Regions from separate parts of the Testudinibacter sp. 'clade 2' genome, predicted to be linked through region 1. Evidence: riboswitches for the same ligand, from Rfam matches in the RefSeq annotation. Region 1 holds a riboswitch; the other holds the start of a gene.
The links. A riboswitch is a leader RNA that binds a small molecule or an ion and turns the genes downstream of it on or off. The one in region 1 is predicted to bind thiamine pyrophosphate.
Positions count from the first base shown of each region.

Region 2: linked by a shared signal. The riboswitch ahead of thiB (thiamine ABC transporter substrate binding subunit) and the one ahead of thiC (phosphomethylpyrimidine synthase ThiC) in region 1 are both predicted to bind thiamine pyrophosphate.

Region 1 is NZ_VDHB01000024.1:1,182-12,942, reverse strand. It holds gene apaH (bis(5'-nucleosyl)-tetraphosphatase (symmetrical) ApaH) at 1-515, opposite strand, end outside; gene rsmA (16S rRNA (adenine(1518)-N(6)/adenine(1519)-N(6))-dimethyltransferase RsmA) at 526-1,371, opposite strand; gene FHQ30_RS02925 (peptidylprolyl isomerase) at 1,478-2,431, opposite strand; gene purN (phosphoribosylglycinamide formyltransferase) at 2,581-3,219, opposite strand; gene purM (phosphoribosylformylglycinamidine cyclo-ligase) at 3,231-4,274, opposite strand; gene upp (uracil phosphoribosyltransferase) at 4,492-5,118, shown strand; gene FHQ30_RS02905 (uracil-xanthine permease family protein) at 5,165-6,427, shown strand; gene hda (DnaA inactivator Hda) at 6,493-7,212, shown strand; gene arsC (arsenate reductase (glutaredoxin)) at 7,207-7,557, opposite strand; gene FHQ30_RS02890 (AI-2E family transporter) at 7,716-8,783, shown strand; TPP riboswitch at 8,994-9,097, shown strand; gene thiC (phosphomethylpyrimidine synthase ThiC) at 9,251-11,170, shown strand; gene bcp (thioredoxin-dependent thiol peroxidase) at 11,207-11,674, opposite strand.
Region 2 is NZ_VDHB01000017.1:198-10,179, reverse strand. It holds gene bioB (biotin synthase BioB) at 1-127, opposite strand, end outside; gene thiQ (thiamine ABC transporter ATP-binding protein) at 250-894, opposite strand; gene thiP (thiamine/thiamine pyrophosphate ABC transporter permease ThiP) at 866-2,488, opposite strand; gene thiB (thiamine ABC transporter substrate binding subunit) at 2,501-3,508, opposite strand; TPP riboswitch at 3,566-3,682, opposite strand; gene FHQ30_RS02205 (PPK2 family polyphosphate kinase) at 3,718-4,533, opposite strand; gene FHQ30_RS02200 (RrF2 family transcriptional regulator) at 4,575-5,033, opposite strand; gene FHQ30_RS02195 (YdgA family protein) at 5,156-6,619, opposite strand; gene dnaK (molecular chaperone DnaK) at 6,945-8,858, shown strand; gene dnaJ (molecular chaperone DnaJ) at 8,975-9,982, shown strand, end outside.

The DNA.
Region 1 (11,761 bases):
CGTTCAATGCCTTTGAGCTGTTTGCTCCAGCGATCCGGTTGTTCGCCATACATCTCCTTGATCAACGTGCGGTAGTCGCCCTGTTGCAGCACCGCCTCTACTTCCGTTGCACATTTTTTGGCACGGCGCAAACTCCAATCCGGGCTGATACCGGCGTGACACATAACAAAGCCGTGCTTCGGGTGTTGCCGCAGCAACGGCTGATGGCGCAGCCAGTCAATCAATTCACCAAAATCATCGGCAGCAAAAATCGCCTCAACCCGATCTTTTTTCTTAATAGATTTTAAGCCAAGTGCGGTAGCGATTAAGTGAAGATCATGATTGCCCAATACTGTTTTGGCGCTGTCACCCAGTTCTTTGACAAAACGCAAACACTCCAATGATTTATCGCCGCGCGCCACCAAATCACCGACCAGCCACAGCTCGTCCTGTTGCGGATCAAACCGCACTTTGTCTAACAGCAGTTGCAGTTCGTCAAAACAGCCCTGCAAATCGCCAACGATATAAGTTGCCATTGCCGTCCGCCTATTGGTTTTCGTTGCTGATTGATGCAGATTCCATTTGCGGTGGATTATCGGTTAGCCAATTGGCCAAGCGTGCATAATCCGCAATTGACAAATTCTCGGCTCGCGCATTTTGATCCACCCCAAGTGCGGTCAACTGCTCACTGCTAAAAAGAGTAGCAAGCGCATTGCGCAAAGTTTTGCGCCGTTGATTAAAGGCTTGGCTACAGACACGGTTGAGCCAATACAGATCTTTTACCGGATGCGGTAGCGTGGCGTGCGGAATCAAACGCACCACCGCCGAATCCACTTTCGGTGCCGGTTTAAAGGCGCTCGGCGGCACTTCCAACACCGGCATCACTTGGCAGAAATACTGCGCCATGATGGTCAGCCGTCCGTAAGCTTTGCTGTTCGGACCGGCACACAGTCGCTTCACCACCTCTTTTTGCAACATAAAGTGCATATCTTGAATGCTGTCGTAGTAGTTGAATAGGTGAAACATCAGCGGGGTGGAGATATTGTAAGGTAAATTACCGAACACCCGCACTTTCTGCCCCGCTTGTTCACACAACTGGCGGAAATCGACCTGCATCGCATCTTGTTCGATCACAGTCAGCTTTTGGTGTAAAAACGGGTGATGGCGTAAGCGTTCTGCCAGATCGCGATCCAGCTCGATGACGGTTAAGCGATCCAATTGTTCCGCCACCGGTTCGGTCAAGGCGCCTAAACCGGGCCCGATTTCCACTAAGTATTGATCTTGTTGTGGGTGAATCGCTGCCACAATCCCTTGGATCACTTGTTGATCATGCAAAAAATTCTGCCCGAAGCGTTTACGGGCGGTATGGCCTAAATGTTTTTTTGAATTCATAAATCGTTTGTCTGTTGAATAAGAAAATGATGATTAAGTATAAAACAAAAATCCCGCTAAGTGCGGGATTTTCTCTTGATTTCTTTTGCCCTAAAGTGCGGTCAACTTAATTCAATATTTTAATCTGGGCACGTTTGCGCAACCCGCTGACCCAGTTTTTAGACTCTGCCTGAGCCTGCTTGTTGACAATCTGCTCGTAGGCCTTTTGGCGATAGAAATCATCGGTTTTATCACCTTTGCGGGTGTCTGTGACTTGTAAAATATGCCAGCCAAATTCCGTTTTAAACGGTTGGGTGATCGTACCAATTTTGCTGGTTCTCACCATTTTGGCAAATTCCGGTACATAATTTTCCGGGAAAGCAAAACCCAAATCGCCGCCTTTGTCACCGGAAAGATAGTCTTTGGAATTGGCTTTTGCTGCCGCTTCAAAGCTGGTTTTCTTCGCCAGGATATCCGCACGAATTTTGCTCAATTCCGCTTTCGCTTTGGCATCAGTCAGAATCGGATTGGTTTTTAACAAAATATGCCGCACCCGATATTCCGGTGCGGTCTGTTTTTGCACAGCGCCACGCTTTTCAGCCTGTTTTTGCAAATCACTACCCAGTGCTTCCACTTGCTCACGAGTCACATCAATGCTTTTACCGATATTTTGCTGACGTACTTCGTTCATCAACAATTGGTGCGCAATTTGGTTGCGGTATTCATGATAATTCACGCCCTGATAATCCAGCACGTCCAACAGTTGACCCCAAGTCAGACCGTTGCTGTCGGCAACACTTTGAAAGACTTTATCGACCTGTGCACTGCTGATTCGAACCCCCGATTCCTGAATAGCCTGCTGCACCAAAATATCGTCGATAATCCCGTCCAAGGCTTTTTGACGATTCGCGGCATTATCGGCTTTTCTACCCAACTCTTTTTTAACCTGACTAGCCAGAATTGGGTAACCATTCACCGTAGCAACCACTTTTTCCACCGCACTAGCCTGCAGGGGCATCAATATCGTGAACAATAATGCCAAACTAGAAATAAATTTACGATTAATACAAGTTAGTTTCATTGATACTTCCGTTTGTTTTAATTAAAACCTAAAAGCAAGATATATGCTTAGAGCTTAGTTTTGCAAAAAAATTCCAATTTCCTCAGATAATCCGCCACAATCGCTCAATTCTTCAGCAAATACCGAAAAACTGCTGCAACTTTGCACAATTAATCTGCTGCATAGCCATTTGCTGCTAACTGTTGCCCATCAAGATAGGCTTTTTCATCACGTAATTGCAGCCGTCCTTGCGCAAACCATGCGACCACTAACGGATAAATCCGCACTTCCTGCGCTTTCACCCGTTCAATAACCTCATCGAGGCTGTCATCGGCAAAAACCGGCACTTTCGCTTGTAATACGATCGCCCCGGCATCCACCTCTTCATTGACAAAATGCACCGTGGTGCCGTGTTCGTCATCTCCGGCATCAATAGCGCGCTGATAGGTGTTCAATCCCGGATATTTTGGCAACAATGATGGGTGAATATTCAAAATTTTGCCGTTGAAACGCTGAATAAAAAGCGGTGTCAAAATTTTCATATAACCCGCCAACACCACCAAATCGACCTGTTGCTGCTGCAAATAATCGGCAACCGCCATGTCCATACTTTGATTATCAGTATAGGCTTTACGTAAAAAAGTGCGGTGTTCGATGCCGGCCTGCTGCGCCCGCTGTAAACCGTATGCCTGTGCGTTGTTGCTGACTACGGTAACGATGTTACCCTTAATTCTGCCGCTAGCACAAGCATCGATCAATGCCTGTAAATTACTGCCTTCACCGGAAATCAAGACTGCAATTCTGATCATGCCGTTGTGCCTCACGCCGACATTACCACTTGTGCCGTTTCATCAGCGGCTAATGCTTCAATTTGACCGATCACCCAGGCTTTTTCTCCGGCTTGCCGCAACAACGCAAGTGCGGTTTCTACATCTTTTTGTGGCAGCGCAATCACCATGCCCACGCCACAGTTAAACGTGCGGTACATTTCATGACGCTCGATATTACCTTGCTGTTGCAGCCAGCTAAATACGGCTGGCCACTGCCAGCTGCTTTCTTGAATGTTGGCTTTGACGTGTGCCGGCAACACACGCGGAATATTTTCCCAGAAGCCACCGCCGGTTAAATGGGAAATAGCGTGTACATCAACATGTTTAATCAGTTGTAAGACTGATTTGACATAAATCTTCGTCGGCGCCAACAGGTGTTCCGCCAACGGTTTGCCATCAAGTAATTCAGTCGCAGCGTCAGCGCCACTGACTTCTAACACTTTGCGAATCAGGGAATAACCGTTAGAGTGCGGCCCGCTTGAGGCTAAGGCAATCAAGCTATCACCGACTTTCACCTTACTGGCGTCAATAATTTCTTCTTTTTCCACCACACCAACACAGAATCCTGCCAAGTCGTAATCGCCTTGATGATACATGCCCGGCATTTCCGCCGTTTCACCACCGACCAGCGCACAACCGGACTGTTCACAGCCATCGGCAATGCCTTTAATCACATCCGCCGCCATATCAACATCCAGCTTGCCGGTCGCATAATAATCCAGGAAAAACAGCGGTTCTGCGCCCTGTACCACTAAATCGTTGACGCACATCGCCACCAAATCGATGCCAATGGTATCGTGTTTATGCAAGTCAATCGCCAAACGCAATTTGGTACCGACCCCGTCAGTGCCGGAAACCAAAATCGGCTCTTTATATTTGCTCGGAATCGCACACAATGCGCCAAAACCACCAAGCCCTCCCATCACTTCCGGACGACGAGTACGCTTTACATCCTCTTTGATTCTGCCAACCAAGTCATTGCCCGCATTAATATCCACACCGGCGTCTTTATAACTTAATGAGTTTTTTTTCACGATACATTCCTGTTTAAATTGATCACAAAAGGCATATTCAACAGCGTTCGGTAGTCGCATTTCACGCTTGTAAACGGTCATAATTGTAGCATGCCTGCCTATTTTTTGGCGATAGCTAATTTAGCGCTGATTGATGTTTGCTCTCAACACATAAAAAACTGTTAATTCGACGCTCTATCTATTAAAATTTATCGGATCTAACTTCAAGGAGCCCAAAATGAAACTTGTCCAAGTGAAACATCCTCTTATTAAACATAAATTAGGCCTGATGCGTGCCGCAGAAATCAACACCAAAGATTTTCGTGAATTGGCAACCGAAGTCGGCAGTCTATTAACCTATGAAGCCACAGCAGATTTAGAAACCGAAAATGTGATTATCGACGGTTGGAATGGCCCGGTGGAAGTAGAACGTATCAAAGGTAAAAAAGTGACCGTAGTGCCTATTTTACGCGCCGGATTAGGCATGATGGACGGTGTGTTGGAGCATATTCCAAGTGCGAGAATCAGTGTGGTTGGGATGTATCGTAACGAAGAGACATTGGAACCGGTGCCGTATTTTCAAAAACTGGCAGGCGATCTGGAAGAGCGGTTGGCAATTGTGGTCGATCCGATGTTGGCAACAGGCGGTTCCATGGTCGCGACAATTGATTTGTTGAAACAAAAAGGCTGCCAGCAGATTAAAGTATTAGTGCTAGTCGCTGCACCGGAAGGGATTGCCGCACTGGAGAAAGCCCATCCTGATGTCGAACTTTATACTGCTTCAGTGGACGATCATTTAAATGAACAAGGTTATATTATTCCGGGATTAGGCGATGCAGGAGATAAAATTTTCGGCACAAAATAATCGTCTGAACCGCACTTTATGATGACTTTAGCACGAGGAACCCATCATGCAAAATACCATTCCACATGGCGATGAACTGCCGGCTCAGAGCCTGCCAAAACAAGCATTTGTCGGGCTGCAAATGTTGTTTGTCGCCTTCGGCGCCTTAGTTTTAGTACCGTTAATTGTGGGATTGGACAGCAATACCGCACTTTTAACCGCCGGAGTCGGCACATTGCTGTTCCAACTCTGCACCCGCCGCCAAGTGCCTATTTTCCTCGCTTCTTCTTTTGCTTTCATCGCCCCGATGCAATACGGCATTGCCACTTGGGGGCTTTCAGTCACCATGGGCGGCTTGATGTTCGCCGGTCTGGTGTATATTGCACTGAGCGGCTTGGTCAAACTCAAAGGTGCCGGAATTTTACAACGGGTCTTTCCACCCGTGGTAGTCGGCCCGATTATCATTATTATCGGCATGGGATTAGCGCCACTGGCGGTGAATATGGCGATTGGCAAAGGTGGTGACGGTTCACAGCTTTATCCATATCAACAAGCAATCCTGGTATCAATGGTAACTTTGATCACTACGTTGGTGGTGGCGGTGTTCGCCAAAGGTTTGATGAAATTGATTCCGATTATGCTGGGCATTACCGTCGGTTATATCTTGGCACTGTGTTTAGGTTTGGTTGATTTCACCCCGATTCAACAAGCAGCCTGGTTTAGCGTGCCAACCCTCACCACACCGGAATTCAAGCTTGAAGCGATTTTATATTTGCTGCCTATCGCTATCGCTCCGGCCATTGAACATGTCGGTGGAATTATGGCGATCAGCTCGGTCACAGGCAAAGACTTTCTGAAACAACCGGGGCTGCACCGCACTTTGCTTGGTGACGGGATTGCAACCTCTGCGGCGTCTTTCTTGGGGGGGCCACCCAACACCACTTATGCTGAAGTGACTGGTGCGGTGATGCTGACCCGTAATTTCAATCCGAAAATCATGACTTGGGCGGCGTGTTGGGCAATCGCAATTTCATTTTGTGGCAAAGTCGGTGCCTTTTTGGCAACGATCCCGACTGTTGTGATGGGCGGAATTATGATGTTAGTCTTCGGTTCAATTGCAGTGGTTGGCATGAGCACCCTGATTAAAGCACAAGTCAATGTGTCTGAACCTAGAAATCTGTGCATCATCTCGGTAGTACTGACCTTCGGCATCGGCGGCATGATGTTGAATGTTGGGGAAGTTTCTTTAAAAGGTATCAGTTTGTGTGCTATCGTGGCAGTCATTATGAATTTGGTGTTGCCAAAAACCAAAGAAGATACTCTCAACTAAAATGACATCAATGGCGGCGTAACCTGTTTGCGCCGCTTGCCATAGCGATAAGATGACGGACAGCAATGACAGCAGGTAATGTTTTGACTTCAGCGATCCAACTGACCTTACCCATTCAACAAGCAGACGATTTGACGCTGCAAAATTTCTATGGCGCCAATAATCCGCTGCTGTTGGACTCGCTGTCTCATGCGCTGCAACAACGTCAACAGCAATTTTTTTACCTTTACGGCGAATCCGGTTGCGGCAAAAGCCATCTGCTAAAAGCCTGTTGTCATTTGCTGTTTGATCGCGGCGGCCATGCCAGTTTTATCCCGCTGGAACAAGCTAGCCTCTTTTCTCCGGACGTTCTAGACAATCTGGAAACCCAAGATCTGGTCTGCATTGACGATCTGCAAGCCATTTGCGGGCAACTCAAATGGGAAACCGCACTTTTTGATTTGTATAATCGAATTAAAGAGCAGGGCAAAACGATTCTAATCTTAAGTGCCAACCAATCACCGCGCCATCTGCCGATACAACTCAATGATCTGCGCTCCCGCTTGAGTTGGGGGGAAATCCATAAACTGCAACCGCTGAACGAGCAACAAAAATTAACAGCCCTGCAACAACGTGCTTATCAACGCGGCTTAGAACTGCCGGACGAAGTCGGGTTGTTTTTGTTAAAACGCCTTGAACGCGACAGCAAGAGCCTGTTCGATACTCTGCAAAAACTCGATCAAGCCTCACTGCAAGCTCAACGCAAGCTCACCATTCCTTTTGTCAAGCACTGCCTACAGTTATAAAATCGCTAAAATCTGTTCTAACGGTCGTGCAATTCTAGCTTGATCGCCGTTTATCACAATCGGGCGCTCCAGCAACGCCGGATTCTCAACTATGGCTTGCAACAACTCTGTTTGGCTCAACTCGGTATTTGCCAAGCCCAACGTGCGGTACAACTCATCATTAACCCGCATCATTTCACGCACATCCGCTACACCCAGTTGCTGTGCCAACTGTTGTAATTCCGCCAAGGAATACGCTTTTTGTAAATACAGTTCAATCTCAATTTCACGCCCTTGATTCTCTAAAAATGCCAATGTCTCACGGCTTTTGGAACAACGTGGATTGTGTAAAATCTTAATGCTCATGCTCACCTCGCAAATGTAATAAATTGTTGATCCAAACTAGTTTTAATCTTTCATAAAGTCAATAACTTGTTATAATCAAAAAATCGCATTTAATTGAACAATATAGTCAACCGATCAGCCCTAACGATAAAAAACCAAATCAAACAGGAAAGCAATTTATGTGGGAAATGTTTCAAAAATGGTACAGACGGCGTTTTAGTGACCCGCAAGCGCTGGGGTTGTTTGCCATTCTTCTTTTCATCTTTGTCGCCATCTATTTTTTCAGCGATATTATTGCGCCACTGTTGATTGCGCTCGTCTTGGCTTATTTGCTTGAAGCACCGATCAGGCTTTTATCAAACAAACTCAAATTACCGCGCCCGGTTTCTGTCAGCATTTCGTTACTGTTGTTTGCAGCCAGTATTATCTTTATTCTGGTGGTACTGCTACCGCGTTTATGGACGCAAACCATCTCCTTAGCACAGGATTTACCGACGATGATCAATCAGTTGCATCATTGGCTGCTGACGTTGCCGGAACATTATCCGGGGCTGATCGACTACCCTATGCTCGATTCGCTGTTCAGCAATCTACGCACCAAACTATTGGCATTCGGCGAATCGGCACTGCGTTACTCACTGTCTTCGTTACTCAGTTTAGTGACCATTGGGATTTATGCCTTTTTAGTGCCGCTGATGGTGTTCTTTTTAGTAAAAGACAAACAAGTCTTGATTGAAGGTGTGCTACGCTTTATGCCTCGCAACCGCACTTTGGCTTCGCAAGTCTGGCGTGAGATGCAAACCCAAATCTCCAACTACATTCGTGGCAAATTTCTCGAGATTATTGTTGTCGGCGCTATCACCTATGTGCTGTTGCTGTTTTTCGATTTGCGCTATCCGCTACTGTTGGCGTTCGGTGTCGGTTTATCGGTGTTAGTACCTTATGTTGGTGCAGTGTTAATCACCATTCCGATTATGCTGGTCGCATTGGTACAGTTTGGTATCACGCCAACCTTCTGGTATCTGATGTTGGGTTACATTATCATTCAGATTCTGGACGGCAACCTGCTGGTACCGATTTTGTTCTCCGAAGCAGTGAATTTACACCCGTTAATCATCATCTTAGCCGTGTTGATCTTTGGTGGTTTGTGGGGCTTCTGGGGCGTATTTTTTGCTATTCCGTTGGCGACATTGGTGAAAGCCGTGGTTAATGCTTGGCCATCAAATGACGACGCCGAATCGGCTTAAACCCAGCAACAGCAAACAACTTGTTGTTCAAACGTTTGGTTATCTTTGATCATAAAAATCCGCACCTCAATCGTTTAGTTTTGTAATCTAGCTTTTGGGGTGCAGCTCAGGAACCGTACTTTGCCGTTTTTTCATTCTCCTTAAAACTTTACCCAAATCACATTTTCCGCTTTTGCCGCTTGTCGCCGCCGGTTATCTTGCTTATACTCGCCTCTCTTGTCGGAGTGCCAATCATGATTGGCTGAGACCGTAAATCGGGATCCGTGGAACCTGCTCGGGTTAAGACCTGCGAAGGGAACAAGTCAATCATCACCTTATTTTTCAAACCGATGATTTTCTCTGATCGCTAAACCGCACTTTGTTGCCATTTCACATGCGACAATTGCCGTTTACCGACTTCCACCCTTTTTCTTCACTCTGGACAAGCATTTCTTGGTTATTTTTACCGACTATAAAAGGAATTTGCCATGTCTGACACCACTATTTATACCGAAACAAACAGCCGCCGCCAAAAACGGGCGGCGGCACAACAATTTATCAACACGCTGAAAGGGGCGCACTACCCCAGCTCAAAACGCATTTATCTGCAAGGCTCGCGCACCGATATACAAGTGCCGATGCGTGAAATCCAGCTCAGCCCGACCTTGATCGGCGGCGATAAAAACAATCCGCAATACGAACCGAACGACGCGATTCCGGTGTACGACACCTCCGGCGTGTACGGCGATGAAACGCAAACGATCAATATCGCACAGGGAATCAAGGCATTGCGTGAGCAATGGATTGCGGAGCGGCAAGACACCGAAGTGCTAAGTGCGGTCAGTTCCGACTACACTCAAGCCCGTTTACAGGACAAGGCGCTGGACGAATTGCGCTTCCAACTGCAACGCCCTGCCCGTCGGGCGCAGGCAGGCAAAACCGTGACCCAGCTGCATTATGCCCGTCAAGGCATCATCACGCCTGAAATGGAATTTATCGCCATTCGCGAAAATATGGGACGCGCACGGGTTCAAAGTGCGGTATTGTTGCAACAACACTCGGGTCAAACCTTCGGCGCCGACCTGCCCGCCGTTATCACACCGGAATTTGTGCGGCAGGAAGTGGCGGCGGGACGGGCGATTATTCCGTGTAATATCAATCATCCCGAATCCGAACCGATGATTATCGGGCGCAATTTTTTGGTGAAAGTGAATGCCAATATCGGCAATTCGGCAGTCACGTCTTCGATTGAAGAGGAGGTCGAAAAGCTGGTGTGGGCGACCCGTTGGGGGGCAGATACGGTGATGGATCTTTCGACCGGTCGCAATATCCACGAAACCCGCGAATGGATTCTGCGCAACAGTCCGGTGCCGATCGGCACGGTGCCGCTCTATCAAGCGCTAGAAAAAGTGAAAGGCATTGCCGAAAATCTAAACTGGGACGTGTTTAAAGACACGCTGATCGAACAAGCGGAACAAGGCGTGGATTACTTCACCATTCACGCCGGCACGCTGCTACGCTATGTGCCGATGACCGCCAAACGTCTGACCGGTATTGTGTCGCGCGGCGGATCGATTATGGCAAAGTGGTGCTTGTCACACCACCAAGAGAATTTTTTATATAGCCATTTTCGTGATATTTGTGAAATTTGCGCCTCCTATGATGTGGCGCTTTCGCTCGGCGACGGGCTGCGCCCCGGCTCTATTCAAGACGCCAACGACGAAGCGCAGTTTGCCGAACTCTATACCTTGGGCGAACTGACCAAAATCGCTTGGCAATATGATGTGCAAGTGATGATCGAAGGGCCCGGGCATATTCCGATGCAGATGATCCGGCGCAATATGACCGAAGAGCTGGAACACTGCCACCAAGCGCCGTTTTACACGCTCGGACCGCTCACCACCGATATTGCGCCGGGCTACGACCATTTCACCTCAGGTATCGGCGCCGCTCTGATCGGCTGGTTCGGCTGTGCCATGTTGTGCTACGTCACGCCAAAAGAGCATTTGGGCTTGCCTGACAAAGACGATGTCAAACAAGGGTTGATCACCTATAAAATCGCCGCCCACGCCGCCGATCTCGCCAAAGGTCATCCGGCGGCGCAAATTCGGGATAATGCGATGTCAAAAGCCCGTTTTGAATTCCGCTGGCAGGATCAATTCAACCTATCGCTCGATCCGGAAACCGCGCAAGCCTACCACGACGAAACCTTGCCGCAAGAATCCGGCAAAGTCGCCCATTTCTGCTCGATGTGCGGGCCGAAATTCTGTTCTATGAAAATCTCGCAGGAAGTGCGCGATTATGCCGCAAACCTGTCAAGCGAGCAGCAAGCGGGCTTAGCCGAAATGTCACAGCAGTTTAAACAAAAAGGCGGAGAAATTTACCATTTACCGACTGATCTGAAATAGCGCTTTCGCTAACGGCGGCAGGCTGCTTGCTTGTCGCTATTTTTGCAGATAATCCAACACCAGCTGAGCATGATCTTTGGTTTTAAATTGATCGAACACCTGCTCAATCACACCGTTTTCATCAATCAAAAAACTGATGCGATGGATTCCGTCATAAGTCCGCCCCATAAATTTTTTCTCACCCCACCCCCCAAATTGCTCGGCAACTTGATGATCAGGATCGGACAGCAAGGTAAAATTCAATGCTTTTTTCTCAACAAAATTGTGTAATTTCGTCGGTAAATCCGGGCTAATTCCCAGAATCACTACACCTAACTGTGTCAATTCTGCTTTACTGTCACGCAGATCACAGGCTTGCGTGGTGCAGCCCGGTGTCAAGGCTTTCGGGTAAAAATAGACCAGCACTTTACGCCCTCGAAAATCAGACAGCTTCACGCTCTCCCCGTCTTGATTCAACAGGCTGAACTCTGGTGCCAACGCACCGCACTTTAAGATAGATAACATCCTTTCTCCTTATTTTTTCCATTTTATGTTGTTCAAATTTATCACTAAAGCACACTTTTTTCACTTTTTTTGATTTATATGCAGGAA
Region 2 (9,982 bases), on a different contig from region 1:
CCTGAGCCGCACGATAAATCAGGTCTAAAAACGGCGTTTCAAACAGCGCTTCGACTTTGCACACTGACCAATACTCTAGGCTTGGGTGTGGGGTTAAACGGCTGAGCTCGACCGATTGAGTCGTCATATTATTCCTCGGTAATACGTTATTGGAGTGTCGTTGTGACAATCCGGTGAATGTTGGCGCCTATGTTAGCGGAAAACAAGATTGCTGAAAAGTAATGAAAAATCAATACCTCCTGCGGCAGTTTACAAGATTCGATTATCGATTAAAGATCCGTGATCAACTGTCAAAGTGCGGTCAACAAAGTCCGTAACTTCTTGCGGTTGGTGCGTGACCATCAACAAGGTTAGGTTTTTGTCACGACAGATTTGTGCCAACAATTGTAGCATTTCTTGGCGAAGTGCGGTATCCAGTGCAGAAAAGGGTTCGTCGAGCAGTAGAATCGGCTTATCACGCAGCATACAGCGTGCCAAGGCAATCCGCTGTTTTTGCCCGCCGGAAAGTTGTTCCGGCAGACGGGACAAATACGGGGTTAAACCAACTTTGTCTGCAATATATAACACGGCTTGCCGCTGTTCGGCGTTGATGTTTAAAGTCGGTTGCAGACCCAGAATAATATTCTGCGCTACACTGAGGTGGTTAAACAGATTGTTTTCTTGAAACAGCATCGAAACCGGACGCAAGTGCGGTTGGCTGTGGCTGTGATTTTCGCCATTCAGCCAAATTTGTCCACTATCTGGCTGTTCAAAACCGGCAATCAGGTTCAGCAGTGTGCTTTTTCCGGCACCGCTAGCGCCAATCAGCGCAACTTTTTCACCGGCTCGAATTTGCAGATCAAACTGCATCGGCATCTGTTTATAATTAAATTCTAGTTGTCTCAGATTGATCATCGCTTTTCTCGATCACAAGGAAAATTAAGCCGCACAGCAGCAGTAAAATTAAGGCAGTCACTGCCGCTTCTTGACTGCGGTAGTGTCCCAGTTGTTGATACAGCAGGCGTGGCAGCGAACTGAAATCTTGGTTGCCAAACAGGGCAATAGCGCTGAAATCCCCCAACGATAGCGCTACTGCATAGGCATAAGCGCTGCGCAGCGGATTCTGCAAGCTGTGCCATTCGATTAAGCGCCAACGTGTCCATCCGCGAATGCCGAGTGACTGGCATAAATTTTCATAGTGGCGCATATTGTTGTTAAGCGGTGTCGCCAGAATGCGCAGTACAAACGGCATGGCAATTAAGGCGTTGCACAACGCAACGATAAGAAACAGGTGCCATACCGCAAAATCCAGTTGTTGCAGCAGCAAAAACAGCCCGATTGCCAAGACTAAGGTTGGAATCGCAAGAATCATCATACCGATATTGATCATCATGTTGGCGGTTTTAAGTTGATAGTGCCAGCGCAAACGGCGTGCCCCGATCAGCAGCGCAATACTCAACAACAGCGCCAGCAAAGCCGCAAACGGCGCAAGGGTCAGCGAATAGCCGAGCGCTTGCCACAGCTGCGGAGTTTGCCAGATTTTCGATAGTGCTGGGGAGGTTAAACCACTGTAGACAATATTCAGCAGCGGCAGGGCGATAAACAGCGCAACGCTAACCAACGTAATCCAATGGACAGCGACAAAAGTGCGGTTCAGTGGCTGTCGCCAGCGGTGTTGGGTACTGAGCGGCGTCGGGGTATGTCGGCTAAAATAGCTGCTGGTTTGAAACAGCACAAAACACAACATGAATTGCACCAACGCCAGCATCGCCGCTTTGCCCAGATCAAAATCAAACGTCACCGCTTGGTAAATTGCCACTTCCAACGTGGTATATTTCGGGCCGCCACCCAATGTCAACACAATGGCAAAGCTGGTGAAACACAGCATGAAAATCAGTGCAAACACCGACAACAATTGCTGGCGCAGATAAGGCCACTCGATTAAACGCAAAAAATGGCCGTTGCGAATATTCAATTGTGCTGCCAGTTGTCGTTGCTGCTGCGGAATGCTGTGTAGCGCCTGCAAAAAAATCTTACTTGCCAGTGGCAGATTGAAAAACAGATGGGCGATCAAAATACCGTTTAAACCGTAGAGTTTCGGCTGCCAGTCGATGTGTAGCCAGCCGAGCCAGGTGTTCAACCAACCGGACAGACCATAGATACCGATGAGACCAAAAACTGCCACCAGCACCGGCAAGACAAACGTTAATGAAAAAATTTTCAGCAGCCATTTTTTTGCCCAGAAAGTGCGGTAAAACAGGGCGTGGGCAGTGAGCAGCCCGATAAATACCGACAGCAACGCCGAGAGCGTGGCTTGCAGCAGGCTGAAGCGCAGAATATGCCAGAAGTAGCGATCAGCAAACAGCAAAGACCAAGAGGAATCCTGACTCTGCCGCCATAGTTGCCACAAACTGTTGCCACTGATTGCCAGCAAAAAAGCGATCACCGCCAAGCCGAGCAAGCTCTGTTTTTGGCAGTAAACGCTGAATTTAGACCGCACTTTGTTCATTTCAAGTTAGATTTATTGGCTTAGTGCCTGTTGCCAAACTTGAATTTGTGCTTTGCTATCGTCGCTGCTCGGGAACGGAATCGCTAAGGTTTTGAACGGCGTAAATTGATCAAAGCGTGCTTCGACTTCGGTTTTGATTACCGGCAGCATAATGTTGTGCAGCGCAATGGTTTTTTGTGCTTCGGGGCTGAGTAAAAAAGCTAAAAACTGGTCAGCGAGTTCAGGCTGCTGACTTTTTTTCAACTTAGCGGCAAGTTCGATTTGCACAATGTGACCTTCCTCAAATTCGGCAGCAGCGTAATTGTCTTTTTGCTCATGAATTTGGTGATACAGCGGTGACGTGTTGTAGCTTAATACCATGTCGGATTCACCTTTTAAGAATGCACCGTAGGTTTCAGACCAGCCTTTGCCGACGGTAACAGTATGTTTTGCCAGGGTTTTCCACGCATTTTCCACTTGGTATTGCGGATAAACCGTGTTGATCCATGCCAGAAGCCCTCTTCCGACGGTGCTGGTGCGTGGATCTTGATAAATCACCTTCAGATCTTGGCGTTCGACTAAGGCTTTCAGGCTTGTTGGCGGATTTTTTAATTTTTGTTGATCGTAGATAAAGGCATATTGCCCGTAGTCATACGGCATAAAAGTGCGGTCTTGCCATTCGATTGGCAGTGCCAGTTGACTTAAATCGACGTTATTTTCTGCAAATAAACCGGATTGGCGGGCATTGGCAAGTTGATTATTGTCTAAACCGACCAACACATCGGCTTTGCCACCTTTTTCCAAATAGAGGCGGTTGAGCATGGTCACCCCGTCTTCAAACGGCACGAAAGTCAATCTACATTGGCATTGCTGCTCAAAGGCTTGTTTGAGTTTCGGACCGGGGCCCCAATCGGAGGTGAAAGAGTCGTAACTATAGACCGTTAAGGTTGGTTTTTCAGCGCTGATTGCCGCACTGGCGCTCAATAAAAGGGTGGCGGAGATAATGCTACGGTTTAACAATTTTTGTGCTAATGAAAACATGATAGAAATCCTTTTTTATAAAAATATAAGAAAAGAATTCAAGTGCGGTGACCAGTGTGGAAACGCAATCTCAAATCCCTTCGCTGCTACTAATCAGATCAGGTTCAGCGGGTATTTCTCAGCGTTATCTTACGCATAAAAAAAAGATAAGATAATGCACCCCGATGAGAGCGCTTTATCTTATCCAAAACCGTTGGCAAAGAAAAGGGTTAATCAATGGTTTTCGGCCAGTTGCCGGTATCGACTTTTGGATATTGCATCTGCATTGCACGCAAGGTGTCGAGCAGAATTTGCATGATAATCACATTGCGTCCGGATTTCGAGTCGGCAGGAATCACATACCAGGGTGCATACTCGGTGGAGGTCGCATTAATCACTTTCTCGTATTGCTTTTGAAAGTCACCCCATAATTTGCGATCGTCCAGATCGCCTAAATTGAATTTCCAGTTTTTATCCGGATTATCCAACCGCTCTTGCAACCGTTCTTTTTGCTCATCTTTGGAAATATGCAGGAAAAATTTGACAATCACGGTTCCAGTTTCGCTCAGCAGCCGTTCAAATTCGTTAATCTGGCGTAAGCGGCGCTGTTCTTCGGCATCATCAATCCAACCTTTGACTTTGGTAACCAACACATCTTCATAATGGCTACGGTTGAAAATCACGATTTCACCGCGCCGAGGTACCACATTGTGCACCCGCCACAAATAGTCACGATCCAGCTCATTTTCAGTCGGGGCTTTGAAGTAAGCGGTGCGTACCGCCAGCGGATCAACACTTTGGAATACCGCTCGAATCGTCCCGTCTTTGCCGGAAGTATCCATGCCTTGCAACACGATCAACACCTTGCGTTGATGTTCGGCATACAACAAATCTTGCAAATGATCCAATTCAGGCGCCAGTTCGCGCAAAATGGCATTGCGTTCGTCTTTATTTTCAGCAATATCTTTTTTGCCGTTAGTTGAAAAGTCATCGATCTTGAAACTGTTTTTACGATCAATCCGGTAGTTTTTAATCTCGAATGCCATAGACGTTCCTTACTTGAGTGTATTGAAGCTCATAAAATCGGTTAATTGACAAAATGGGAACTGACAGGAATAAAATGCTGTGCCAACAATTCAGGCCGTTGCAGCACATCTGCCAAGCTATAACGAGCCAGCTGTTCATAAAAGGCGGCGACCGCTTGATCAAAAATGGTCGGCAGTTTACAAATTGGGGCAATGCAGCATGTGCTGTCGCCGGTTTCACTGTGGCATTTCACCAGCGTACCGTCATCGCCTTCTGCCTTACGGATCACATCCGCCAGATTGATTTGATTAGGAGAATGGGCAAGTTGTATACCGCCGCCTTTGCCACGACGGGACAGAATGGTTTTTTGTTTTGCCAAATGGTGAATCACTTTCATCAAATGATTTTCTGAAATTTGGTAAGCTGCGGCAATTTCTTGAATGGTGCAGAGACGATCGCTGTGTAGTGCCAGATAAATCAGAACACGAAGGTTATAATCGGTGAATTTGCTGAGTTTCATAATATTTGTTTAGCTAGGGGAATTGTCTGAGTTTAACACAGCTTGGGCAAAAGTGCGGTTGATCAGAATCAACCGCACTGCCTAAAATGGTTAAATGAATTTAACCGGGGTTGGATAAGGTATTAAAATCCACCCATAAACATAAACAGCAGCGTTTGTGCGATGCTTTCTTCCGGAATCACCTCGCCGTTCAGTTTCAGTTCGCCATTTTCCAAAATAAGTTTGGACTGATAGTTTGCGCCGTTATCGTTGCTGACCAACACTTTTTGCTGTACAGCGTCTTCAAGCGACCGATTTAATTCAGATTCGGCATATTGTTCAGGATTCTCTATACCGTCTAACTTTGCCAAGCTGGTCATCAACATTTGTGCAGATTGGCGATTGACGTTGGCGTTCATTTCCAATTTATCGAACAGCGAAAGAATTTTGCCTTGCATTAGTGCAGCTTGTTGATCAGCTTTGGAGAAAGCCAGATCAAAGGTTAGTTGATTTTCGCCCGCACTGTTTTTCAATTTAAGCGGTTGAATTGTCAATGTCGGTTGCTGTTGCAGCAGTTTTAATCCTGCCTCGTTCAATTGCGCCTGCTGTTGTTGCAGATTAGGGTTGCTAAAGGCTTCAACGACTTGATTTAGCTCGGCGGCAGCCAGATGACCTAAATTCAGGTTAAAATCAATTTGCCCAAAATTTTCGCCGTTTACGCTTAAGGCTTCGACGCTGTTATTTAAGCGGTAGTCGGCAAATTGAGCGCTGACATTGGTGTCGTAATCGAGGCGAATATTTTTCAGCTCGACATTTTGTGCGCTGTAATCGGTTGCGGCTTCATCAACAACGCTGATTAACCCAATATCAAAACGCTGCTTTCCGCTTGGAATATATTTGAAGTCAGTCGGGCTGAGATCGGAATTCAATGTAACATCATTGAAGGTCAAAGTGCGGTTGACGGTGATGGGTTGGTACTGATCATTAAATTCATCCGCCTGTAAAGTGGAAACCCATTTTTCCAAACGCATTTTCAGTAAGCCGACGCCTTCTTGATTCGTATCGCTTTCAATATAAATTGGCGTGCTGTTGATGCTAAATTGCTCGTTGCTGTAATCAAAAGCAGCAATGGTTGAATTTTGCTTGATTTGCCCGCTATAGCTGATACTGAAATCACCGCTGTAAGGTGCAACGCCTTTACTGGCTTTAAACACTTCGCTGATCGACGGATCTTCGGTCATTTCGGAATGCGCATCGGCTAAAACCGGCATCAGTTTCAGACTGGTTAAGCGTGACAACGGTAATGGTCCGTGCTCAGCTGTGCTTTTGAACGGGAGTATCAGCTGAGAATTATCTTTTAAATCAGTAAGGATCACTTGATCTTCAATCTGAGTCGAGAAAAAGCCGCGCTCTAGTTTGGTATTTTTAATTGCAAGGTGGTAATTGCCGTGAGCGAGGTTATTATAGCCACTGGTAACGCGTTCATTGGCGAATGCGATATATTCTGGATATTTTTGTTCCAGTGCTTTACCGGAATACCAAGTGCCGCCAGCCCATGCCGCCACCAAAACTGCGATGGCGCCAAGCGCCAGAGATGATTTTTTCATAATAATTCCTTTTTATTAAATACTAATGTCAATCTGATTAAACGGTAAACAGAGTATAGCCATTCGCTGAAAAATATACCAGCAGCAGTTTGAATACGGTTGTACTGTTTTTTAGATTTTTTCGCAAAAAAATGATTTTTGCCCTTGAACTTTGTGTTTTCACCCCTATTTATTGCTGCAAGTCAGGATCAATGTTGTTTTTTGACGGCTACAACAAATTTAACCGTAGCAGTTGAAATTCAATTTTTAGTCCGCATCTTAAAAGCATCGAAGCAATTCGCGTGCTTTACAGAGAACAAATTTTAGATTTAACAGGAGAAATCAAATGGGAAAAATTATTGGTATTGACTTGGGTACAACCAACTCATGTGTAGCGGTGATGGATGGTGACAAACCGCGTGTGATTGAAAATGCAGAAGGCGACCGCACCACGCCGTCGATTATTGCTTATACACAAGATGGCGAAACTTTGGTCGGACAACCGGCAAAACGTCAAGCGGTAACCAACCCGAAAAATACTGTGTTTGCAATCAAACGCTTGATTGGGCGTCGTTTCACTGACGAAGAAGTGCAGCGTGACGTTAATATTATGCCGTTTGACATTGTGAAAGCGGATAATGGCGATGCGTGGGTATCAGTGAAAGACGAGAAAATGGCACCACCGCAAATTTCTGCCGAAGTATTGAAAAAAATGAAAAAAACTGCCGAAGATTTCTTAGGCGAGAAAGTCACTGAAGCGGTCATCACCGTGCCGGCGTATTTCAACGATGCGCAACGTCAAGCGACTAAAGACGCTGGTCGTATTGCTGGCTTGGAAGTGAAACGTATCATCAACGAACCGACAGCGGCAGCGTTGGCATATGGTTTGGACAAAGACAAGGGCAACCACACTATCGCCGTTTACGACTTGGGTGGTGGTACGTTCGACCTTTCGATTATTGAAATTGATGACGTTGAAGGTGAAAAAACGTTTGAAGTGTTGGCAACCAACGGCGATACCCATCTGGGCGGCGAAGATTTTGACAACCGTGTGATCAACTATCTGGTGGACGAGTTCAAAAAAGATCAAGGTATCGATCTGCGTAACGATCCGTTAGCGATGCAGCGTCTGAAAGAAGCGGCAGAAAAAGCCAAAATCGAACTTTCTTCTGCGCAACAAACCGATGTGAATCTGCCGTATATCACCGCAGATGCGACAGGTCCAAAACACCTGAACATCAAACTGACCCGTGCCAAATTGGAATCCTTGGTAGAAGATTTGGTACAACGTTCATTGGAGCCGGTGCGTACCGCACTTAAAGATGCTGATTTGAGCGTATCTGAAATCGATGAAGTGATTTTGGTTGGCGGACAAACCCGTATGCCGATGGTACAACAAAAAGTGGCTGAATTCTTTGGTAAAGAGCCTCGCAAAGATGTGAACCCAGATGAAGCGGTTGCGATCGGTGCGGCGGTGCAAGGTGGCGTGTTGGCTGGTGATGTGAAAGACGTGTTGTTGCTTGACGTAACTCCGTTGTCATTGGGTATCGAAACCATGGGTAGCGTGATGACCAAACTGATCGAGAAAAACACCACGATCCCGACCAAACACAGCCAAGTGTTCTCCACGGCGGAAGATAACCAAAGTGCGGTTACCATTCATGTGTTGCAAGGGGAACGTAAACGTGCTGCGGACAATAAATCTTTAGGCCAGTTTAACTTGGAAGGAATCCAAGCTGCACCGCGCGGCATGCCGCAAATCGAAGTGACTTTCGATATTGATGCGGACGGAATCTTGCACGTTTCTGCCAAAGATAAAGGCACGGGTAAAGAGCAAAAAATCACCATCAAAGCTTCTTCAGGTTTGAGTGATGATGAAATCCAACAAATGGTACGCGATGCGGAAGCCAATGCGGATTCGGATCGTAAATTTGAAGAGTTAGTGCAAGTGCGTAACCAAGCGGATCATCTGGTGCACTCAACCCGTAAGCAGTTGACCGAAGTCGGTGATGCCCTGTCAGCCGATGACAAAGCGGCGATCGAAAGTGCGGTCAGCGAGTTGGAAACCGCAGCCAAAGGTGAAAACAAAGATGTGATTGAAGCTAAAACTCAAGCTTTGATTCAGGCATCGGAAAAACTGATTGCTGCAGCACAGCAACAAGCCCAAGCCGGTCAACAGCAGGCGCAAGGTCAAGCCGAACAAGGCAAAGGCGGTGATGACGTAGTTGATGCTGAATTTGAAGAAGTGAAAGACAAGTAAGTCGATGGCGATTAAAGAGGGGCAAATCCACTTTCTTTAGTACCAAGCAGGGCGATGAGTAATCTTCGCCCTTTTGCACATATAAAAACAACTCAAGAGAAGCAAACGGAAAGACTATGTCGAAGCGTGATTATTATGAAATATTAGGCGTTGCCCGCAGTGCCGATGAAAAAGAGATCAAAAAGGCGTATAAACGTCTGGCAATGAAATATCATCCGGATCGCAACCCGGACAATAAAGACGCGGAAAGCAAATTTAAAGAGGTCAAAGAAGCCTATGAAATTTTAACTGACCAGCAAAAACGTGCTGCCTATGATCAATATGGTCATGCTGCCTTTGAGCAAGGTGGTTTTGGCGGCGGCGCAGGCGGCTTCGGCGGTGCAGATTTCGGCGATATTTTCGGTGATATGTTCGGTGATATTTTTGGCGGCGGTGGACGTGGTCGTCAGCGAGTAGTGCGTGGCGATGATCTGCGTTACGACTTGGAAATCACCTTAGAAGAAGCGGTTAAAGGTACGACTAAAGATATTAAGATCAATACCTTAGTTGAGTGTGACAGCTGTCATGGCAGTGGAGCGCAAGCGGATTCGAAAGTGGAAACCTGCCCGACCTGTAAAGGTGCAGGGCGAGTACGCCGTCAACAAGGCTTTTTTGTCACCGAACAGGTCTGTCCGACCTGCCATGGCAGTGGTAAAAAAATTGAGAAACCTTGTACGAAATGTCATGGTGACGGGCGTGTACATAAAGCCAAAAATCTGTCGGTTAAAATTCCGGCTGGTGTTGATACCGGCAACCAATTGCGGTTGAGCGGTGAAGGTGCAGCCGGTGAGAATGGCGCACCCGCAGGGGATCTGTATGTGGTTATTCACGTTAAAGATCACCATATCTTCGAACGTGACGGCAACAACCTGTATTGCGAAGTGCCGATCAGCTTCACCATGGCGGCATTAGGCGGCGAAATTGAAGTGCCGACTTTGGACGGACGGGTTAAACTGAAAATTCCGGCGGAAACCCAAACCGGTAAACTGTTCAGAATGCGTGGCAAAGGTGTGACCTCAACCCGCAGCCATTATGCCGGTGATTTAATTTGTAAAGTGATTATTGAAACGCCGGTGAAACTGAAC